3 regions of the Peribacillus sp. P4_D6 genome follow, and region 1 is predicted to be linked to each of the others. Evidence: riboswitches for the same ligand, from Rfam matches in the RefSeq annotation. Region 1 holds a riboswitch; each other region holds the start of a gene.
The links. A riboswitch is a leader RNA that binds a small molecule or an ion and turns the genes downstream of it on or off. The one in region 1 is predicted to bind lysine.

Region 1 (6,687 bases):
CCTTCATACAATGAAGAAGGAATGGATTCTGAAGTTTTAGCAAGGCCTTCAATATATTTAACGGCATTCGGTCCAGCGACTGAACCACCATAGATTGCAGAAAGAAGTGAGTTGGCACCAAGACGGTTACCGCCATGTTGTGAATAATCACACTCACCTGCAGCGAATAAACCTTTGATGTTAGTCATTTGGTCATAATCAACCCAAAGTCCGCCCATAGAATAGTGAACGGCAGGGAAAATTTTCATTGGAACTTTACGAGGATCTTCACCCATGAATTTCTCGTAGATTTCAATGATTCCGCCAAGTTTAATATCAAGTAATTTAGGATCTTTATGTGATAGATCCAGGTAAACCATGTTTTCACCATTAATGCCAAGCTTCATGTTCATACATACGTCGAAGATTTCACGAGTCGCGATATCACGAGGTACCAGATTACCATAAGCAGGGTATTTTTCTTCAAGGAAATACCAAGGTTTCCCGTCTTTATATGTCCAGATACGTCCACCTTCACCACGAGCGGATTCACTCATTAGACGAAGTTTGTCATCGCCAGGGATTGCTGTCGGGTGAATTTGAATGAACTCACCATTAGCATAATTAACACCTTGCTGATAAACGATGGAAGCTGCTGAACCTGTATTGATCATTGAGTTCGTTGATTTACCGAAAATGATTCCAGGGCCGCCGCTCGCCATGATGACTGCGTCTCCAGGGAATGATTTGATTTCCATTGAAGTCAGGTTTTGTGCTACGATACCGCGTGCTGTTTGCTCATCATCGATAACAGCTCCAAGGAATTCCCAGCCTTCATATTTCGTTACAAGGCCTTCAACTTCATAACGGCGAACCTGCTCGTCCAATGCGTAAAGTAATTGCTGACCAGTTGTTGCACCAGCGAATGCTGTACGGCTATGTTGAGTACCACCGAAACGACGGAAATCAAGAAGACCTTCCGGAGTACGGTTGAACATAACACCCATACGGTCAAACATATGAATGATGGATGGTGCTGCTTCGCACATCGCTTTAACCGGCGGTTGGTTAGCCAAGAAATCTCCGCCATAAACTGTATCGTCGAAGTGGATATATGGAGAATCCCCTTCACCTTTTGTATTTACTGCCCCGTTGATTCCGCCTTGGGCACAAACTGAGTGAGAGCGTTTAACAGGCACTAAAGAAAATAAATCAACCTGTTGTCCCAGCTCTGCTGCTTTGATCGTAGCCATTAATCCAGCTAGACCTCCACCAACGATAACTATTTTACCTTTACCCAATTCTGTCACTCCCTTATTTCCATTAGCCAAGCTATGTTTTTCCTAATTCTTATAAATGAACTCTATCTTCTTATACGAATGCGAAAATTGCGCTGATTCCGATATAAGAAAGAAGAACGAAAACGATCAATGTAAAGTAAGTCATGATTCTTTGCGATCTTGGTGAAACTGTAAGACCCCAGCTCACAGCAAATGACCATAATCCATTAGCAAAGTGGAAGATTGCCGAGATAATACCAACAATATAGAACACAATCATGAATGGATTAGAGAAAATCTCTGCCATCATGTCAAAGTTAACTTCAGCACCCATAGCTGCTTGGATTCTAGTTGCCCATATATGCCAAACAAGGAAAATCAACGTTATGATTCCAGTTAGGCGTTGTAGCATGAACATCCAGTTACGGAAGAAACTAAATCTGCCTAAATTGTTTTTTGCTGTAAAGGCAATATAGATTCCGTACACAGCATGGAAAATGAGCGGTAGATAGATGACGACCCATTCTACCAAAATCTTCACGGGCGTAAACTCAATTAAATGAACTGCCCCATTAAAAGTCTCTTCTCCTTTTGTTGCCATAAAGTTTACAGATAAATGAAAAATTAGGAATAGACCAATTGGAATTACTCCTAGAAGTGAATGAAGCCTGCGATTCCCAAACTCACGATTTTTTGCCACTAAGTGCCCCCCCTTAATTTGTGAAAAATCATGCAAAGATAAACTGGTGGCTACCTTTTATCTCCGCGTGAAAATACAGTATAGAGTCAAAAAACTCCTCTATACTTCCTTTACAATTATGTGACATGTCCATTTTACTCCTGACTTCTATGTGCGTCAAGAAAACGGATACAAGAAATCTCTTTTTCAGAATAGATTTTATTGGATTATATTGGGTATTTTTTGTTTGTCAAGATGATATTTTGAATAAATTTCTAATTTAACTATTAATATCTCGGTATAATTTCTCATTTTTTTCCAATTGCTATTTAAATAAATAAAAAACAGTATAATTTGCAAAAGAAATACGTTTATAATAGATTTACAGAAAGAGGCGATAAACTATGAAAAAAAATATTGCTGCTGCGATAGAAGAAGAGATTCAAACGGAAGAAATTCAAACTGAAGAATTCAAAGTTCCAGCTTTCGGGTACGAATTAATCAGAGAAGTTCTATTGAACGATATTCTCGGAAAAGACTCTAATCAAATCCTCTATTGGGCAGGTAAACAATTAGCAAGAAAATTCCCATTGAATGGCGATCAGGAAGTGATTGAATTTTTCCAAAGCGCTGGATGGGGCAATCTGGAAATCTTGAAGTATACGAAACACCAGATGGAATTATCCCTCACGGGTGAAATAATCAGCCGCCGCTTGGATTTACACCCTGATTGTCACTTCCAGCTTGAAGCCGGTTTCCTTGCCGAGCAGTTTTCACTGCAAAAAAAATTCCTCAGCGAATCAACGGAAGAAATCAAACGCCGCGCAAAAAAAGTGATATTCACCATCCAATGGGATCCCAGAGATCCAATCTAATGAGCCCTGAAAACAGACTTACCCTTTTTACCGGAAGTCTGTTTTTTATTGGACTCCTGACACTTAAGCTAGCACATTTGCATGCTGACCAAGTTTAAATGCTTCATGAAGGGATTCAACCGCCTTCACCATTTCCTTTTCATTGACGACGGTCGAAACTTTAATTTCCGATGTGCTGACCATTTTCACCTGGATGCCTGTATTGGCCATCACTTCAAACATTTCGGCAGCCACTCCCGGATTGGATACCATACCAGAACCGACGATGGACACTTTGGCCAATCCGCTCTCCGTTTCGACCCGGTCGAATCCCAATTGTTCTTTATTATTTTCCAGCACGATCAAGGCCGCTTCCGTATCTTCACTTTTTGTGGAAAAAGATAGATTCGTCGTATCCTCGGCAGTCATGCTTTGAATGATGATGTCCACATTGATCCGGTTTTTCGCAAGCGTCGTGAAGATCGTGGATAATGCACCAAGTGATTGGGGCAAACCATATATTGTGACCCTCGTAATACTGTCTTCAAAAGCAATGCCGCGTACAATTAAGTTTTCTTCCATAGTTGCTTCCTCCTCTATGATCGTACCTGATTCTCTCTCCATGCTTGAACGGACTTCAAGCGGAATTTGATAATTTTTTGCATATTCGACAGCCCTTGGGTGAAGGACGCCCGCCCCCAGGTTGGCAAGTTCCAGCATTTCATCGTAAGAAATGGATTGGAGTTTTCGCGCGCCTTTTATGTAGCGTGGGTCCGTTGTGAAAACACCCGTTACATCTGTATAAATATCGCATCTATCCGCATTAAGCGCTGCTGCGATGGCAACTGCCGTCGTATCGGAACCGCCTCGCCCTAAGGTAGTGATTTCCCCATTTGCATCGTTACCCTGGAAACCGGCTACGACCACTATTTTCTTTTCCTGAAGCTGGGCTTGGATCCTCGTGGCATCGATGTTTAAAATCCGGGCATTCCCATGAACGGATTCCGTTTGCATGCCAGCCTGCCAGCCGGTATACGAAATAGCTTCATGTCCTTCTTCAATCAATGCCATCGTTAACAGGGAAATCGTTACCTGTTCCCCAGTCGTCAATAGCATATCCATTTCCCTCTTGCTTGGGGATCCGGAAATATCACGCGCCATGGAAACCAATTGGTCCGTTGTTTTCCCCATAGCTGAAACAACGACGACAACCTCATTTCCTTTCTTCGCTTCCTCAATTACCCGATTGGCAACATTTTTGATTTTTTCTACGCTACCGACGGATGTTCCGCCGAATTTTTGAACGATTAATGCCATCCTCATGCACCCTCTCTACTTTTTAGGCAATAAAAAAAGCAATGAGAAATATCTCATTGCTGTGGTCACATATCTTAATACTGTAATCACAGTGAGATAGCTCTCCAGGGTATAAACCCTGACAATCCGCCATTTCTTAAATGTCGGACCAGGAGGACAAGGTATGAGTCTTGTCTTCCTTCGGCGGCGTCCCCTTTCAAAACCTTTCATGGAAGCTCATACTTCTCCAGGTTTTTACTCTTGAATTCCGCACCTCTATCAGCACTTTTAAGTTGTCTAGTTAAAAATTCCTTTTAATCATAGCATAGAGATTTATCGGTAGCAAGATTATTCTTGTAATTTTCTAACGATTCCCTCGGCTACCCCTTTTGGCATGCCAGCTTCCATGATTTCCTCGGCCGTCGCCTCTTTGATTTTCTTCAATGATCCAAAATGCCTTAATAATTGCTTCCTTCGCTTTTCCCCGACTCCTGGAATATCATCAAGCTGGGAGTGAACCGCATTTTTCCCGCGCAGCTGGCGATGAAACGTAATCGCGAACCGATGCACTTCATCCTGAATTCTTTGCAATAGGTAAAATTCCTGGCTCCTTGAATCAAGAGGTACAAGTTCAAGCGGATTTCCGATCATCAATTGCGAGGTCCTATGCTTTTCATCCTTAATGAGGCCTGAAAGTGGAATATCCAAGCCTAATTCATTTTCCAGAATATCCCGTACCGCTTCGACATGTCCCTTTCCTCCATCAATGATGATCAAGTCCGGAAGCGGCAGCCCTTCTTTCAATACTCGTGAATACCTTCTTCTGACCACTTCACGCATCGATTCATAATCATCAGGTCCCTGGACCGTCTTGATCTTATATTTTCGGTACTCTCTTTTTTCCGGCTTCCCATCAATGAATACGACTAAAGCGGAAACGGGGTCACTTCCCTGAATATTGGAGTTATCGAAAGCTTCAATTCGATGCGGGGTGTAGATACCCAGTTGTTTCCCGAGGTTTTCCACCGCATTGATCGTTCTTTCTTCATCCCTCTCAATCAAAGAGAATTTTTCCTGAAGGGCGATGGAGGCATTTTTATTCGCCAATTTAAGCATGTCTTTTTTCGCTCCCCGTTTCGGGTGAATCGTTTTGACACCAAGCAGCCCTTCGGCCATTTCGGCATCCACAGATTCAGGCAGCAAGATTTCCTTTGGTTTAAAGTGGTTCGTAATCTCGTAAAACTGACCGAGGAATGTAAGAAGTTCCTGTTCGGGTTCATCGTAGACCGGAAAAAGCGAAACATCCCTTTCTATCAATTTACCCTGCCGGACAAAAAATACCTGAACGCACATCCAGCCTTTATCATAGGCAAAGCCAAATACATCCCTGTCGATGAAATCGGTCGTCATCATTTTCTGCTTCTCCATCGTAATATCGATATGGGCAATCTTGTCACGGAACTCCTTGGCCCTCTCGAAATCGAGTTCTTCCGATGCCTCCAGCATTTTTTCAGTCAGTTCTTTTTTTATTTCAGTATGCCCGCCGTTCAAGAACCGGTTGATATCATCGACCATTTTTTTATATTCCTGTTCCTCTACATCATATACACATGGGGCCAGGCACTGACCAAGGTGATAGTAGAGACAAACGCGATCCGGTAACGTATTGCATTTTCTTAGGGGATAGATGCGGTCGAGCAATTTTTTCGTTTCGTTAGCTGCAAATGCATTCGGATAAGGACCGAAATATTTCCCTTTGTCTTTTTTGACTTTTCGCGTAATGATTAGACGCGGGTGGCGTTCCGCAGTCAGCTTGATGAAAGGATACGTCTTATCATCCTTTAGCATGACATTATATTTTGGGTCATGTTTTTTGATTAAGTTCAACTCTAAAATAAGAGCCTCGATATTGGAAGAGGTGACAATGTATTCGAAATCCTCAATCTCGTTCACGAGTCGAAATGTTTTACCATCGTGAGATCCCGTAAAATAAGAACGGACACGATTTTTCAACACTTTCGCTTTGCCTACATATATGATCGTTCCCTGACGATCTTTCATTAAATAACAACCAGGTTGATCGGGAAGAAGGGCAAGTTTATTCTTTATTTGTTGATTCATGCATTCAGCCTCCTGTTCTCCCTTTTTTACAATCATTATATATCAAGATAGCGAAAAAAGCTTCAAGTCCGCAGACTTGAAGCTTTTTTTAGCTATCTTACTATTACGCGTGTTTTGCAATAAGTTCAGCAAGTGCTTCTTTAGGTTGGAAACCAACAACCTTATCGACCACTTCACCGTCTTTAAGGACGATTAATGTCGGGATGCTCATCACACCGAATTTCCCAGCTGTTTCTTGGTTTTCATCTACATCCACTTTTACGATTTTTGCTGTATCGCCAATTTCAGTATCAAGCTCTTGAAGAACAGGAGCGATCATTTTACAAGGTCCACACCATGGAGCCCAAAAGTCTACAAGAACGACACCTTCGCTAGTATCTGTTGTGAAAGTTTGGTCAGTTGCATTTACAATAGCCATATATATTTCCTCCTCAAATTTACTCAAATAACTAAAAACAGTATACCACTGTTGCTCAAA
Region 2 (6,687 bases), on a different contig from region 1:
AAACCTAAATTTGAAATGTAATCCACATATTGATTAATCATTCCCCTGCCTTTAATTAGATTTGTCATCACAACCAATAAAATTAATAGTAGAGCATAAATTGTTTTCTGCTTCATTTTAAAGTATTGTGAAATCCCCCTTGCCGAAACCCACATATAGAGACATACACTAGGTACTAAAACTAAGACCCATGTAGCGATTCCTATGTACTCAAACCGTTCAACGAAAGGCATTTGTACAATTCCCCAAAAGGACAAAGTTGCCCAAATATATCTACTGATTTGGTCTTCACTGTAAAACCCTATTGTCAGGATCGTTAGGCATAAATAAAGGAAAACAGAAGTAAGATTTCCTAGTTGCGCCCACTTTTGTGTACTTTTACGATGCTTAACTAATGGATAATACATCATTAAAGTGGAAACGCCTAAATAGCTATATGACATTTGCTTAGATGCAAGGGCCATGTCTTTAAGAGAATGATCCCAAATGGGTAATAGGTTGCGAAAATGTGTGAATTCCAGCGGGAAATAAAAAGTTAGAATTAAATAAGAAGGGATACTGATCCCTAAAAAGCAAATACCGGCGACCACTCTAAACCCACCTAAAACCACATAATAAATTAATAAAGCAAATATGGAGGTCACCATCCATGTGTTAATTTGGGGGAATACCCATGATTGAATGATTTCAAGATAGGATCTTAAAACAGAAATACCCACCATCAGCCAATACAGTATCCAGATGATATTTAGTAAACCGCCAAGCCACTTTCCAAAAAGTCGTTTCTGTATGCCTATTAAGTCCATATCGTGGCGATTTAATAGCTTGTACATCCCCCAAATACCCAATGAAAAGACTACACCACTTATAATGACCGCCATCCAAGCATCATGGCCAGCAGATTTAATAATTATCCTTTGAAATCCCAGGACCCCTACACCTATCTGAATTTTAACGATTAAAAAAAAGACTAGAAATGGTGAGATTTGATCACTTTTATCGTTCATGTAAGAAACCTCCACTCTCACTTAGTCTTTAGAATCTTCCTTGGGTTCTAACCGAACAGTGTCTTCCGTCTGAACCTCAATTGGACGTTTAGCCTGAAGAAAAAATGGTAAACGAATCAAGGCATCCCGCATATCATAAATCCTTGGCGGATATAATGGTTCAAGAAATGGCCTCCCTAAGGAACTTATCCTCAGTAAATGCACAAGCAAAAAACAAAAACTGATAGCTATACCAAACAATCCTAAAAAATAAGCCATGAGTAGGAGAGGAAATCGAATTAAGCGAATGGTATTACCCATTTGATAAACAGGTGTAGTAAAAGAACCAAGAGCCGACAATGCAACAAGAATTAATAATACATTACTCGTTAGCCCTGCTTCAACAGATGCCGTCCCAATTACAATACCACCTACGATACCTATTGTTTGACCTACTTTAGTCGGCAGTCTAGCTCCTGCCTCCCTGAGAAGTTCGATGGCTAATTCCAAGATTAATGCTTCTAAAATCGGTGGAAATGGAATTCCGCTACGAGAAATCACAAGCGTACTGACTAAATCCTTTGGGATCAACTCATAATGATAAGTGAGAACTGCGACATATATGGGGGTCATTAGGATGGAAAACAATACAGCAAAAAAACGAATAAGCCTAAAGAATGAGGCAATCGTCCAGTTGAGAAAATAATCTTCGAATGCCGCAAAGTATTCAAAGAATGTGGAGGGCCCAAGTAAGCCATGTGGAGCTCCATCCACCAAGATCACTACTTTGCCTTCTCCTAGTACCGCAGCCAATCGATCAGGTCGTTCCGTATCGATAAATTGAGGAAAAGGAGAATTTTTATTATCTTCAATCATTTGTGAAATATAGGAGCTATCAATTATTTGGTTAACCCTTAAATCAGATATGCGCTGTATGACGGTTTCTACATTCTCGCTATTTGCAATTCCTTCTATATGAAGCACAGCTACTCTTGTTTTGGATAACTTCCCAACAATAATTTCTTCAACAGCAAGTTCTGCAATTGGAAGCCGTTTTCGGATTAAATATAAATTCGTATCAAGTGATTCGACCAGTGCCTCTTTCGGACCGACAACACTGAACTCTACCTCTGGCAGTGTAACTTGCCTCGAAGTGTTATTTGCTGCTTTAACTAAAACTGCCTGATCAGATTGATTATTTAATGTTATGGCTATATAACCCATTAACAGCTGACTTTGTAGTTCAGCAGGATTTTTTGTAAAAACAAGCCCCTCTATTGGCAAGTTGTGTACAAGCTCCTCCAGAGTTGAAGAATTTGTATGTAAAAAAGGAAGGAGGTCTCTATGCATTATATCTTTATCAATTAATGTATCGAAAAAAGATACACAGTATATTTCATTTTCAAAATTGAGTGTAAAGCTTGTGAAGTCCTTGGACTTTTGCAGATGTTCGAGTACATCAGTGAAGTCTGTAGATTTGTGATTTTCTTGCTTTTTAAAGAATGAATATCTTTTCAATAGACTCCACTCCTTTGATTGTAAGATATGGATATTATTAACGAATGGTAGGATTTTATACGCACGAATACTTAGTTGAAATTACTGATTAAAATTAGCGGCCAACTGTAATTTTCAATAAATTTATTAGTGAGTTTTAATCGGATAAATGAAAAAGAATCATTAAAGGGAGTTAAAGGGAGTTGTATTGTCTACTGCTCCCTCGTCCATTGAATATTTATTCAGCCTATAACGAATAAAGATGAATCCACCCCAATACTCTAGCCATTTCCATAGATTTCCAGCATTCTTAAAAAACTTCATAATTAGGCTTGCAACAGAAGGGATTCCCTGTTATATTACAATCAATTAAATATTTTCTTACTTCAAATTTTTTTGAAGTGAGGATAGAGGAGCAAAGACCATTAGTACACATTTTGAGGAGAATGAGATCCTATGACTATTGTGGAAAGGGGAATTTGCCGAAGCGGAAAGAATCTCATGTTCTTGAAGCTGGTTCTGCTATTGAATAAATACAGGACTGTCATATAGGAAACTATATGGAGGGCTATCTTATGCGCGGAAACATTTTTTGGTAAATATTGTTTCTACTGCAGCAGCGAATCCTCGTTGTTGCTTTTTTGCGTTTACTCCTGAATGGCCCTAACCACCTCTGAATATTTTTAAAAACTATACAAAAGGGTGTGAAGTTATGAATTTTGGCCAAGTTTTAACCGCAATGGTTACCCCGTTCAATCATAATGAAGAGGTTGATTTTAATGCTACGAGAACTTTAGTAAACCATTTGATTGCTAATGGTTCTGATGGATTAGTAATAGCTGGTACAACTGGAGAGTCCCCTACCTTAACTCAAGAAGAGAAAATAGATTTATTCAAATTTGTTGTAGATGTTGTTGATGGAAGAGTTCCAGTCATAGCTGGAACCGGCTCAAATAACACGAGAGCTTCCATCAGCTTAACAAAGCAAGCAGAGGCAGCAGGAGTCGACGGAATCATGCTCGTCACCCCCTACTATAACAAGCCTTCTCAAGAAGGACTATTTCAGCACTTTAGCGCTATTGCCCATTCCACTTCATTACCGGTAATGCTTTATAATATTCCAGGTCGAAGTGTTGTAAACATGTCAGTGGAGACGATTGTCAGCCTCTCAAAAATCAACAATATCGTGGCAGTAAAAGAAGCAAGTGGTGACTTGGATGCCATGGCACAAATCATAAGCAAAACAACTAGTGATTTTACTTTGTACAGCGGCGATGATGGGTTGACATTACCGGTTTTAGCCATCGGTGGAACAGGCGTTGTTTCAGTTTCTTCACACATAATTGGTAATGAAATGCAAGAAATGATCAATAGCTTTAAAAATGGTGATGTCCTTGGCGCTGCCGCTGCACATCGTACACTTCTTCCAATCATGAAAGCATTATTTGCTGCACCAAGCCCGGGACCAGTAAAATCTGCATTAAATATGCGGGGGGTACATGTTGGAGGTGTCCGCTTACCATTGATCCCTTTAAACGATGAAGAAGAAAGAGCACTGCAAATAGTTCTACAGCCTAGTAACGCAGAAGCCATTTTATTAAATAAATAAAACTAATGATTCTGGAGAATTTTTAAAAAGCAGTGCATACTCGAAAGAAATGCACTGTTTTTTTATCCATGTACGACTCAGGAGAAAGAAATTATACTATATATAAAGAATCAATAAGGAGAGAGCCAATGGGGGGTACACACAAACCAAGCATTCTTGTATTTAGTCCTATTCAATCAGAGGTCGATGCTTATGCTGATCATATCCGAAATAGTGGGTTTATATCGGTAAAGACAGCGAAAACTTTGGAGGAAGCAGAAAAATATTTACCCGGCACTGAAGTTATTTTGGGATGGAATTTCCCGACGCAATTACTAAGTAAACCAGTTGCCTCATCTGTTCGCTGGTTTCAATCAATGGGAGCCGGGGTCAATGATTTGATTGCAGACAAATCGATACCTCAAAACATTACAATAACTCGAATTATTGACCAATTTGGTGCTTACATCTCTGAATATGTATTTTCGTTTCTCTTGGACATAGTGAAAGACGGTCCTCGGATGAGACAATCGCAATTGGAGCGGAGATGGGATCCTTTCATTTCTGAAACTCTAAAGGGGAAAACAATCGGGGTGGCTGGACTTGGATCGATTGGCGCTGAACTTGTACGTAAAGCCCGGGCATTTGATATGAATGTGCATGGGTTAAGCTTTAGGGGAAAACAAGCAACACTCGTGGATCTCCACTTTACTCCAGACCAATGGGGTGAATTTGTAACAGATCTGGATTATTTGGTCCTGACCCTTCCTTTAACGGATTCCACTTATCATATCATTAACCAGGACCTTCTTTTAGCGATGAAGTCCAACGCTTACCTTATCAACGTTGGCCGCGGAGCATTGATAGATGAAGGGGATTTACTTTCTGTCATGCGAGCAGGACATCTACAGGGAGCAGTCCTCGATGTATTTGAGACAGAACCGCTGCCAAAAGAACATGCCTTCTGGTCCATGCCCAATGTGTTTGTCACTTCCCACCTGTCAGGACCAAGTACGATTAACGAAGTGAGCAGCTTTTTCATAGAAAATTTAAAGCGATTTTCAAGTGAACAACCATTAAATGGAATGGTAGATCGGAACCGAGGGTATTAAACCCGTTTAGAATTGTTGTTATTTGCTTGCAATTAAATATTTATTGAAAAGGCCGCATTCTTCAACGGAGGAATGCGACCTACAAACTAAAAGTGAATAATTTGATTTTTTTCAAGGATTATTGAAAGTGGATTTTCATTTGTTTAGCTTTATCTCCCTCTTACAAATCAAAAACCCTCACAAGAGATAGGCTTTTTTCGATGGAATTACCGTGTGGCGATGTACCACCATCCATTTGTTATCTCCTCATGTATCGTTCCATAAGAAACTGGCGCACCCTTTATCAACAAGAGTTGGTGTATGTTCTCATTATATGTACTCGATGTCGAAATGAGTCGATAGTAAATCCATGCTTTGTAAATCCCATTCAAAGGTAAGTATGGCTGATTGTTTTGATTTATGAGTCAGGAGGGGTACACCATTTTTTATGATCATGCTTTCTGCATCCCAAAAACGGACCGTTTCGTCTTCGCCAGTACGATTACAGACTATTACGGGCAGCCCTGTTTCTAGTGACCTTTGTTCCCATTCTCCCTCCGGACCATGTAATCCGTGACCCCAAGAAGACGGTGCAAGTAATATTTCTGCTCCTTTTTCAGATAAGGTGCAAGCAATATCTTTGTTATATGCGTCTGCACAAATCATAATACCAACCTCAACATTGTCTGTTTTTATTGGCTCCAATACTTCCCCTGATGCTGACCAATCATCAATAACACTGATTTTTCTCTGTTTACCTATTAAATGACCTTTTTTATCTATGACAAACACAGAATTATACAACTCTCCGTCACTGCCTTTTTCAGGGCAGCCCAAAAATACAGTGCTTTTCAAATTCTTTAGTTTACTGCCCAAATTATTCATCCAAGCATCAGGTTGCTTGTTAATCCATCCAGTCCCAACCTTATGATTGAATTGAAGTCCGCTGACACATAGTTCGGGTGTTATAATCCATTCGGCATTTTTATTTGCTGCAATATGAATGGCTTGTTCAATCAGTTTTTGGTTATGCTCCACATCACCAGCGATGGGCAATAGGTGCAGTAAAGCTATTTTTATTTTCCCCATAGTGGTCTCCTAAACATCAACTTATATTATGGTCATGCTTGTAATGATTGTAGCATGGACATGAATTGGCTTGTTCAAGTAATCTGTCCCGATAAAGAAAAAGCTGTTTCCTCCCCATCTCTAAACAAGCCCTTGCTCTAATGAGCAAAGGCTGTTTTTTTACGAGTTTCTTCTATATATAAACCAAATTTGCCTAAGGTGCCCCCATTCGTATACGGTACTTTTACGAACGAATAATTTGTTCTTTGGATATCTGCTTTGAAGCATCGGGAATCTTTCGTATTTTATAATTGATCATATCTGAAGAGTAAACCTTGATACTCACCATTCCTCCTTGGATTGTAGCCCGGATCAGGATCGGTTGATTGTACTTGTTTTTAAAACTAAAATCAGGCCCATACCAGCTTACTGTAGCATCGCGGCCAGATGGAACATA
Region 3 (6,687 bases), on a different contig from region 1:
CATGGACATATTTATCAAGTTCCTCCAATTGCAGAACGTACTCCTCATAATTTTCACGATACTCCGCTTCATGGTCCGGGTCCTTGGCAATCAATTCTTTCTTAACTGCCTCCGCAGCAACGATCCAAAGCTTTACATCAAACCATACATGGGGATCATGCTCCTTTGCACCCACTTTGCGAAGTTGGTTCTCCTTGAAGTCTTCCGTTACGGCAATCGTCGGTTTATCCTTGCTCATCATTTCAAATATATCCGTCATTTTCCCTTCAAGATGCAATCCGTTATAAAAAATCATATCAGCCGAATCCAATGTCTTCACATCACCCTGCGTCGCTTTATATAGATGGGGGTCGACTCCCGGTCCCATTAAACTTGTGACCTCGACATGTTTACCGCCGATACTCTCAACCAAATCCCCAATCATTCCCGTTGTTGTAACGACATCCAGCTTGCCATTGCCATTATCGCTTTCGGCCGTATCATTCCCGCACCCCGTTAAAACCAGCAATGCAGCAATCACGCCTCCAATAGATTTAAGAAAACCCATCCATATTCCCTCCCTTTTTCATCTTTCCAAAATAGTTTGCCGTGCGCAAAATTAAGTGTAAATTTTTTTCATTGTCGCAAACGCTAAAAAGTTTCCTCTACACAACTTATTTTATACTATACACAAATATACAAAAAAAGTGCAACTATTTTTAAACATTTCAAAAAGGCGAATGACTTTTACACACAGCAAAAACTGTCAGGAGGCCCCACTAGGCAGCTTCCTGACAGTCAGTCATTCCGAATGATGAAATTATATTTATATTGTGGAGTTTTACTGGTGAACATAACTAGGGGGAGCTATTTCTGAACGACGTGAAATTTACGAATAAACGCGGTTTCCACGCGTAAAACCGCGAACTTCTTGACGGGCATTGCCACTCATTTCTCCTGTTTCAAGGAAATGGCCAAGTACGCAAATCCCAATTCGATTCCGCAAAGCAAAAACAGGGTGATTAAAGTTTGAAACATCATGTTTTCCTCCTCCTCTAAGACTTAGACCAATCTTAAAGGATGAAACCAATACCATAACAAGACCCTATTTGCAGAAATCAACAGCAGTCCCCACTGTTCCCTTGCCCTGAAATGGGTTTCATACTGTACAATATAAAAAAAGAAAAACGGTGATACCATGACAAATATTAAAGAAATAGCTCAATGTGCTGGTGTATCTGTCTCAACAGTGTCTCGTGTATTGAATGATCATCCATATGTAAGCCCCGATAAAAGAAAGAGCGTCCTAGAAGCGATCAATCGTTTGAATTATACGAGAAACATCAACGCCATCCATCTTTCAAAAGGGAAAACCAATCTTATCGGCGTCATCATCCCCTTCAACAATCACCCATATTACGGGGCAATCGTTAACGGAATCATAAAACAGGCAAATGCAATTGGCTGTCATATCGTCATCTTTCAAACAAATTATGACAGGGAGAAAGAGATCCAGGCTTTTAATATGCTGCAAATGAAGCAGCTCGATGGCATTATCGTTTGTTCAAGGATTTCGGAAATGAAAATCCTCTTGGATTATCAAAAATACGGACCGATTATTTTATGTGAAGATACCGCCCAGGCTGAATTCTCATCCATCAGCATTGATCATTATGCAGCTTTCTCCTGTGCCCTTGAGTACGTGATTGCTAAAGGATATAAGAAAATCGGATACAGCCTCGGCCGTAAAAAGAGCAGAAACAGTTCCCATCGTACAAAGGCCTTTAACGATATCATGAGTAAACATCAACTGATAAACAATAAAGAATGGCTGTTTGAAGGCAGTTATCACATTAAGGACGGTGAACAATTGTTTCAGGAATGGAATTCGATGATGGATAAACCTGAAGCCATCATCATCACGAATGATGACACGGCGGCGGGCTTCATTCTTACCGCTAAGAAATTGGGTATAAGGGTACCGGAAGATGTGGCCATTCTCGGCTTCAATAATGATAGCCTTGGCGAAATGCTCGACATCACGACCATTTCCTTACCGCTGGAATGGATCGGGAAAATGGCAGTGGATCTCTTTGAGAATCCTGAAGAGGTCAAACATGTAAAACTGGACTATGCCCTAATAAAAAGGAAAACCGTTTAGTTATCAGGATGTGCTATATTTTAGTGCATCGTCACTTGATTCTTCTTACTGCCATCATTCATTAACTAGGAAAAAATAACCACATGAAATAATCATTGCGATATCCCAGAAGTTATTTTATAATTTTGATATAGTAAAGTTTACTCAATTACTAGCAATCTATTAGCGATTGCATGAATTTCATGAGTAAAATCGTCAGACGTCACCTACAAACTGACGCCAACGATTTTAGAAAATTGAATACTTCCTCATTTACCGATGAGTTAGAGGCTGCAGCTTATAAAAGTAAAACGGACGAGATTCTGGAAAATTAAAGACTCCGTTTGAAAGGATAAGTTGCCGAAGTTAGGGTATATTCCATGTATATTCTTGCTGGCGGTGTTACCGAATAGGAACACCACTGTCACGTTTTTTCAAAAAAGCGTGGGGAGCTATCTTCGGAAGGATAAACGGGTTTATTATAAACAGCCGTCGATCTTTTTCGACTGCTGTTTTTTTATTTTTCGTTCCCTTCCAATAAAAAGGAGTGTAACATCAATTGTCAAATTCACAATCACCTTCAAGCCCTACTGAATTGAAAAGGAGCCTGAAAGCGCGTCATTTAATGATGATTTCATTAGGTGGAACAATTGGAACAGGTTTATTTTTAGCAAGTGGCGGTGCCATTCATTCAGCCGGTCCCGGCGGTGCCTTGGTGGCATACGCGGTCATCGGCATCATGGTTTATTACTTAATGACAAGTCTTGCAGAAATGGCGGCGTTCATGCCAGTGGCCGGTTCGTTCCGTGTCTATGCATCCAAATTCGTCGATCCGTCCTTCGGTTTTGCGATTGGTTGGAACTACTGGTATAACTGGGCAATCACCATTGCCGCTGAATTGGCAGCCGTTGTCTTAATTATGAAGTTCTGGTTCCCGGATAGCCCTTCAATCATCTGGAGTGCCATTGCGTTAATCATTATGTTTCTTATCAATTACATGTCCGTTAAAGGTTTCGGTGAAACAGAATTCTGGTTTGCCATGATCAAGGTCGTGACAGTCGTCATTTTCTTGATTACGGGTGTTCTGATCATTCTTGGAATCATGGGTGGGAAAGACCCAATTGGTTTTTCCAATTTCACAATGGGCGAAGGTCCCTTTAACGGAGGGTTCTTCACGATTCTAGGTGTATTCATGGCTGCCGGCTTTTCATTCCAAGGTACGGAATTGCTTGGAGTGACTGCTGGTGAAAGTGAGGATCCAGAAAAAAATATCCCAAAAGCGATCAGATCCGTTTTCTGGCGTATCATCTTATTCTATATCTTAGCCATTTTTGTAATTGGCATGATCATCCCGTTCACCGATTCACGTTTACTGAGTGAAGATGTTGCCGTAAGTCCATTCACGCTTGTATTTGAACGGGCCGGCCTTGCATTTGCTGCATCCATCATGAACGCGATCATTTTATCATCCGTACTCTCTGCCGGTAACTCTGGCATGTATGCTTCAACCCGTATGTTATGGGACTTGGCACGTGATGGGAAAGCACCGAAATTCCTAGGCAAGTTAGATAAAAGAGGAGTGCCCGTGAATGCACTTATCGTGACTTCCTTAGTTGGCTGCGTTGCATTCTTAGCTTCATTTTTCGGGGATGGCGTCGTTTATATCTGGTTATTGAACGCTTCAGGCATGGCAGGATTCGTCACTTGGGTAGGGATTGCGATTGCCCATTATCGGTTCCGCAAAGCTTACGCAGCTCAAGGACTTGATATGAATGCCTTACCATTCCGGGCAAAAGGCTTCCCATTCGGGCCTATATTCGCGCTTGTCCTTTGTATTATCATTATCATCGGACAAGGCTATCAGGCTTTCAGCAGCGATGGGATCGACTGGAATTCAATGTTCGTTTCCTACATTGGCTTGATTCTATTTTTCGTCCTATGGTTCGGCTATAAAATTAAGCATAAAACGAAAATCATTCCGCTAGAGGAATGTGACCTTAAATCAAAATAATACGCAAAGGACCTGTTCTTCCCTAACCGGAGAAGGACAGGTCCTTTTTTCATTTCAAATGATAAACACGGCATTCATATGGTTGCAGGGGTTTGCTGGAGATTCCTTCTTCCTCCTGACCATAATTGCCGATCAGCTTTGTGGCAGAATATGCATGCAGCTCTTCAGGCAAAGTATAAGAGGCCTGCTCTTCTTTAAAGTTGCATAGCACCAATAACTTCTCTTCCTCAAACGATCTCGTGTAGGCAAATATTCGTTCATCATCCGGCAACAGCAGTTCAAAACGGCCATAAACGACGATATCATGTTCCTTGCGCAGTTGGATAAGCTTTTTATAAAAATGAAAAATGGAATTCGGATCATTATAAGCCTTTTCTGCATTAATCTCGGGAAAATTGGGATTAACCTTAATCCAAGGGGTCCCGTTCGTGAATCCTGCGTTCCGGGAGTCATTCCACTGAATCGGTGTCCTCGCATTATCCCGGCTGCGGGCGTGGATGGCGGACATCATCCGCTCTTTTGACCAGCCATGTGAATGGACGAGTTCGTCATATGAATTCAATGTTTCGATATCCCTGTATTCATCGATGCTTTCAAATGCAACATTGGTCATGCCCAGCTCTTCCCCTTGATATATATAAGGTGTACCTTGCAGCATATGAAGACAAGCGGCAAGCATCTTTGCGCTTTCAATACGATACTTTCCATCATTACCAAACCTCGAGACAACCCGGGGCTGATCATGGTTGTTCCAGTATAAACTGTTCCAGCCATCCCTCTCCAAACCAGTCTGCCACTTGGAGAGGATTCGCTTTAAATCGGTTAGCTTCCATTTATCGTTACTCCATTTCCCTTCTGGTCCCCTCCCCAAATCCATATGTTCGAATTGAAAGACCATATGTAGCTCACCACGATCTTTACCTGTGAACAATTGCGCTTCCTCCGGTGTGACGCCTGGCATCTCCCCAACCGTAATCACGTCATGTCCAGAAAGGGCCCGTTGATTGATTTCCTGCAAAAACTCATGTATGCGCGGGCCATTCAGGAAAAAGGGGCTTCCATCACCATACTGCTTTTCATGCTGAATGGCTCCATCTGAATAGCTTTGATCTTTTGAAAGGAAGTTGATGACATCCATCCGGAAGCCATCGACACCCTTATCCAGCCACCAAGTCATGATGCTATAGATTTCTTCACGGAGCTTAGGATTCTCCCAGTTTAAATCCGGTTGTTTCCTGCTGAATAAATGTAAATAATATTCATCGGTTGCTTCATCATATTCCCATGCTGAACCTTTAAAAATGGACTCCCAATTATTTGGCTCTTTTCCATTCCTGCCAGGTTTCCAAATATAATAATCGCGTTTCGGATTATCTCTTGAGGATCGGGATTCCTCGAACCACGGATGTTCATCTGAAGAATGATTGACCACGAGGTCCATCATGATCTTCATTCCACGTTCATGAACGGCCTTCAACAACCTATCGAAATCAGTCATGGTCCCGAATTCAGTCATGATTGCTTTATAATCACTGATATCGTACCCATTGTCATCATTGGGAGATTGATAAACTGGGGATAGCCATATCACGTTCACACCCAGCTCTTGTAAATAATCGAGCTTCATCAAAATCCCGTTTATATCTCCAATACCATCGCCATCACTATCCATAAAACTCCTTGGATACACTTGATACACAACTGCCTCTTTCCACCATGCTTTGTCCATGCTTTTCCCCCTTTTTAGCCGCATTGACACAATCCTTACACCAATACCCTATTATAAAGGGGGGAACTCCAGAATATTCTACTTTTATTCAGCTATTCCCGTTTGAATCATTTCAATATCCAGATCGACCTCGATTGGAATATCGGGATATGTCTCCTCCCAATGCTTTTGATCAAAATTTCTTGTTTTACTTTTAGCATGATCACCAAGTGCAAGCGGATCTATATGGTTCTCCTGAAACATGGTTACCATCTCATTTAATTTTTTACCAATGACCCGCTCGGCCCTGGCCTCTATTTTATTCAGGTCGACCGCTTTGCCCAAATCATAGCCTTGGACCTCTAGCAGACTCGCTTTCATTTTCACTTCAATCCTGGCCTTAGGGTCTTGATTGGCATTCGAAATATGATAATGGACACGTGACTCCACGTTATTGATATCGGTAAAGTCATTTTCCTTCCATTTAATTTCATAACTCCCCAGCTTGAAATTTTCACTAAGGACCTTATATAAGAAGCCTTCCTCATAAGGGATATATTTACCAATATAACGATCCTTTTTAAACAAGGCGATTCCCCTTACCCGTATTTGATCTCCTGTAGTTTCCAATAAGGGCAAGACCGGATCGATCCCGTTACCATGACACGCATATAAATACCTGTGAAGGTCTACATTAGGCAAATTGGTCCTTATATTCTGTTCGATCAGCTCCTTCACTTGAACCCCTGGAGTTTTAATCAACTTCGGCTCCATTTTAACTACATCCTCCGCTTTGCCATGAACGACCGCTAAATACAAATCCCTTCCCACCATTGGGTCACGCCTATA

Region 2: another riboswitch for lysine. It lies ahead of dapA (4-hydroxy-tetrahydrodipicolinate synthase); the one in region 1 lies ahead of AC1DVB_RS21545 (aspartate kinase).
Region 3: another riboswitch for lysine. It lies ahead of AC1DVB_RS00115 (amino acid permease); the one in region 1 lies ahead of AC1DVB_RS21545 (aspartate kinase).

The regions. Positions count from the first base shown of each region.
Region 1 is NZ_JBFUIQ010000112.1:425-7,111, reverse strand. Features, by position in the region: gene sdhA (succinate dehydrogenase flavoprotein subunit) at 1-1,280, opposite strand, end outside; gene AC1DVB_RS21555 (succinate dehydrogenase cytochrome b558 subunit) at 1,351-1,959, opposite strand; gene AC1DVB_RS21550 (YslB family protein) at 2,343-2,813, shown strand; gene AC1DVB_RS21545 (aspartate kinase) at 2,877-4,109, opposite strand; lysine riboswitch at 4,199-4,375, opposite strand; gene uvrC (excinuclease ABC subunit UvrC) at 4,437-6,209, opposite strand; gene trxA (thioredoxin) at 6,313-6,633, opposite strand.
Region 2 is NZ_JBFUIQ010000009.1:38,018-44,704, forward strand. Features, by position in the region: gene AC1DVB_RS05385 (GerAB/ArcD/ProY family transporter) at 1-1,007, opposite strand, end outside; gene AC1DVB_RS05390 (spore germination protein) at 1,029-2,504, opposite strand; lysine riboswitch at 2,884-3,062, shown strand; gene dapA (4-hydroxy-tetrahydrodipicolinate synthase) at 3,196-4,092, shown strand; gene AC1DVB_RS05400 (D-2-hydroxyacid dehydrogenase) at 4,221-5,183, shown strand; gene AC1DVB_RS05405 (carbon-nitrogen hydrolase family protein) at 5,493-6,251, opposite strand; gene AC1DVB_RS05410 (VanW family protein) at 6,475-6,687, opposite strand, start outside.
Region 3 is NZ_JBFUIQ010000001.1:18,580-25,266, forward strand. Features, by position in the region: gene AC1DVB_RS00105 (metal ABC transporter solute-binding protein, Zn/Mn family) at 1-547, opposite strand, end outside; gene AC1DVB_RS00110 (LacI family DNA-binding transcriptional regulator) at 1,178-2,140, shown strand; lysine riboswitch at 2,397-2,582, shown strand; gene AC1DVB_RS00115 (amino acid permease) at 2,679-4,130, shown strand; gene AC1DVB_RS00120 (glycoside hydrolase family 13 protein) at 4,180-5,859, opposite strand; gene AC1DVB_RS00125 (Ger(x)C family spore germination protein) at 5,944-6,687, opposite strand, start outside.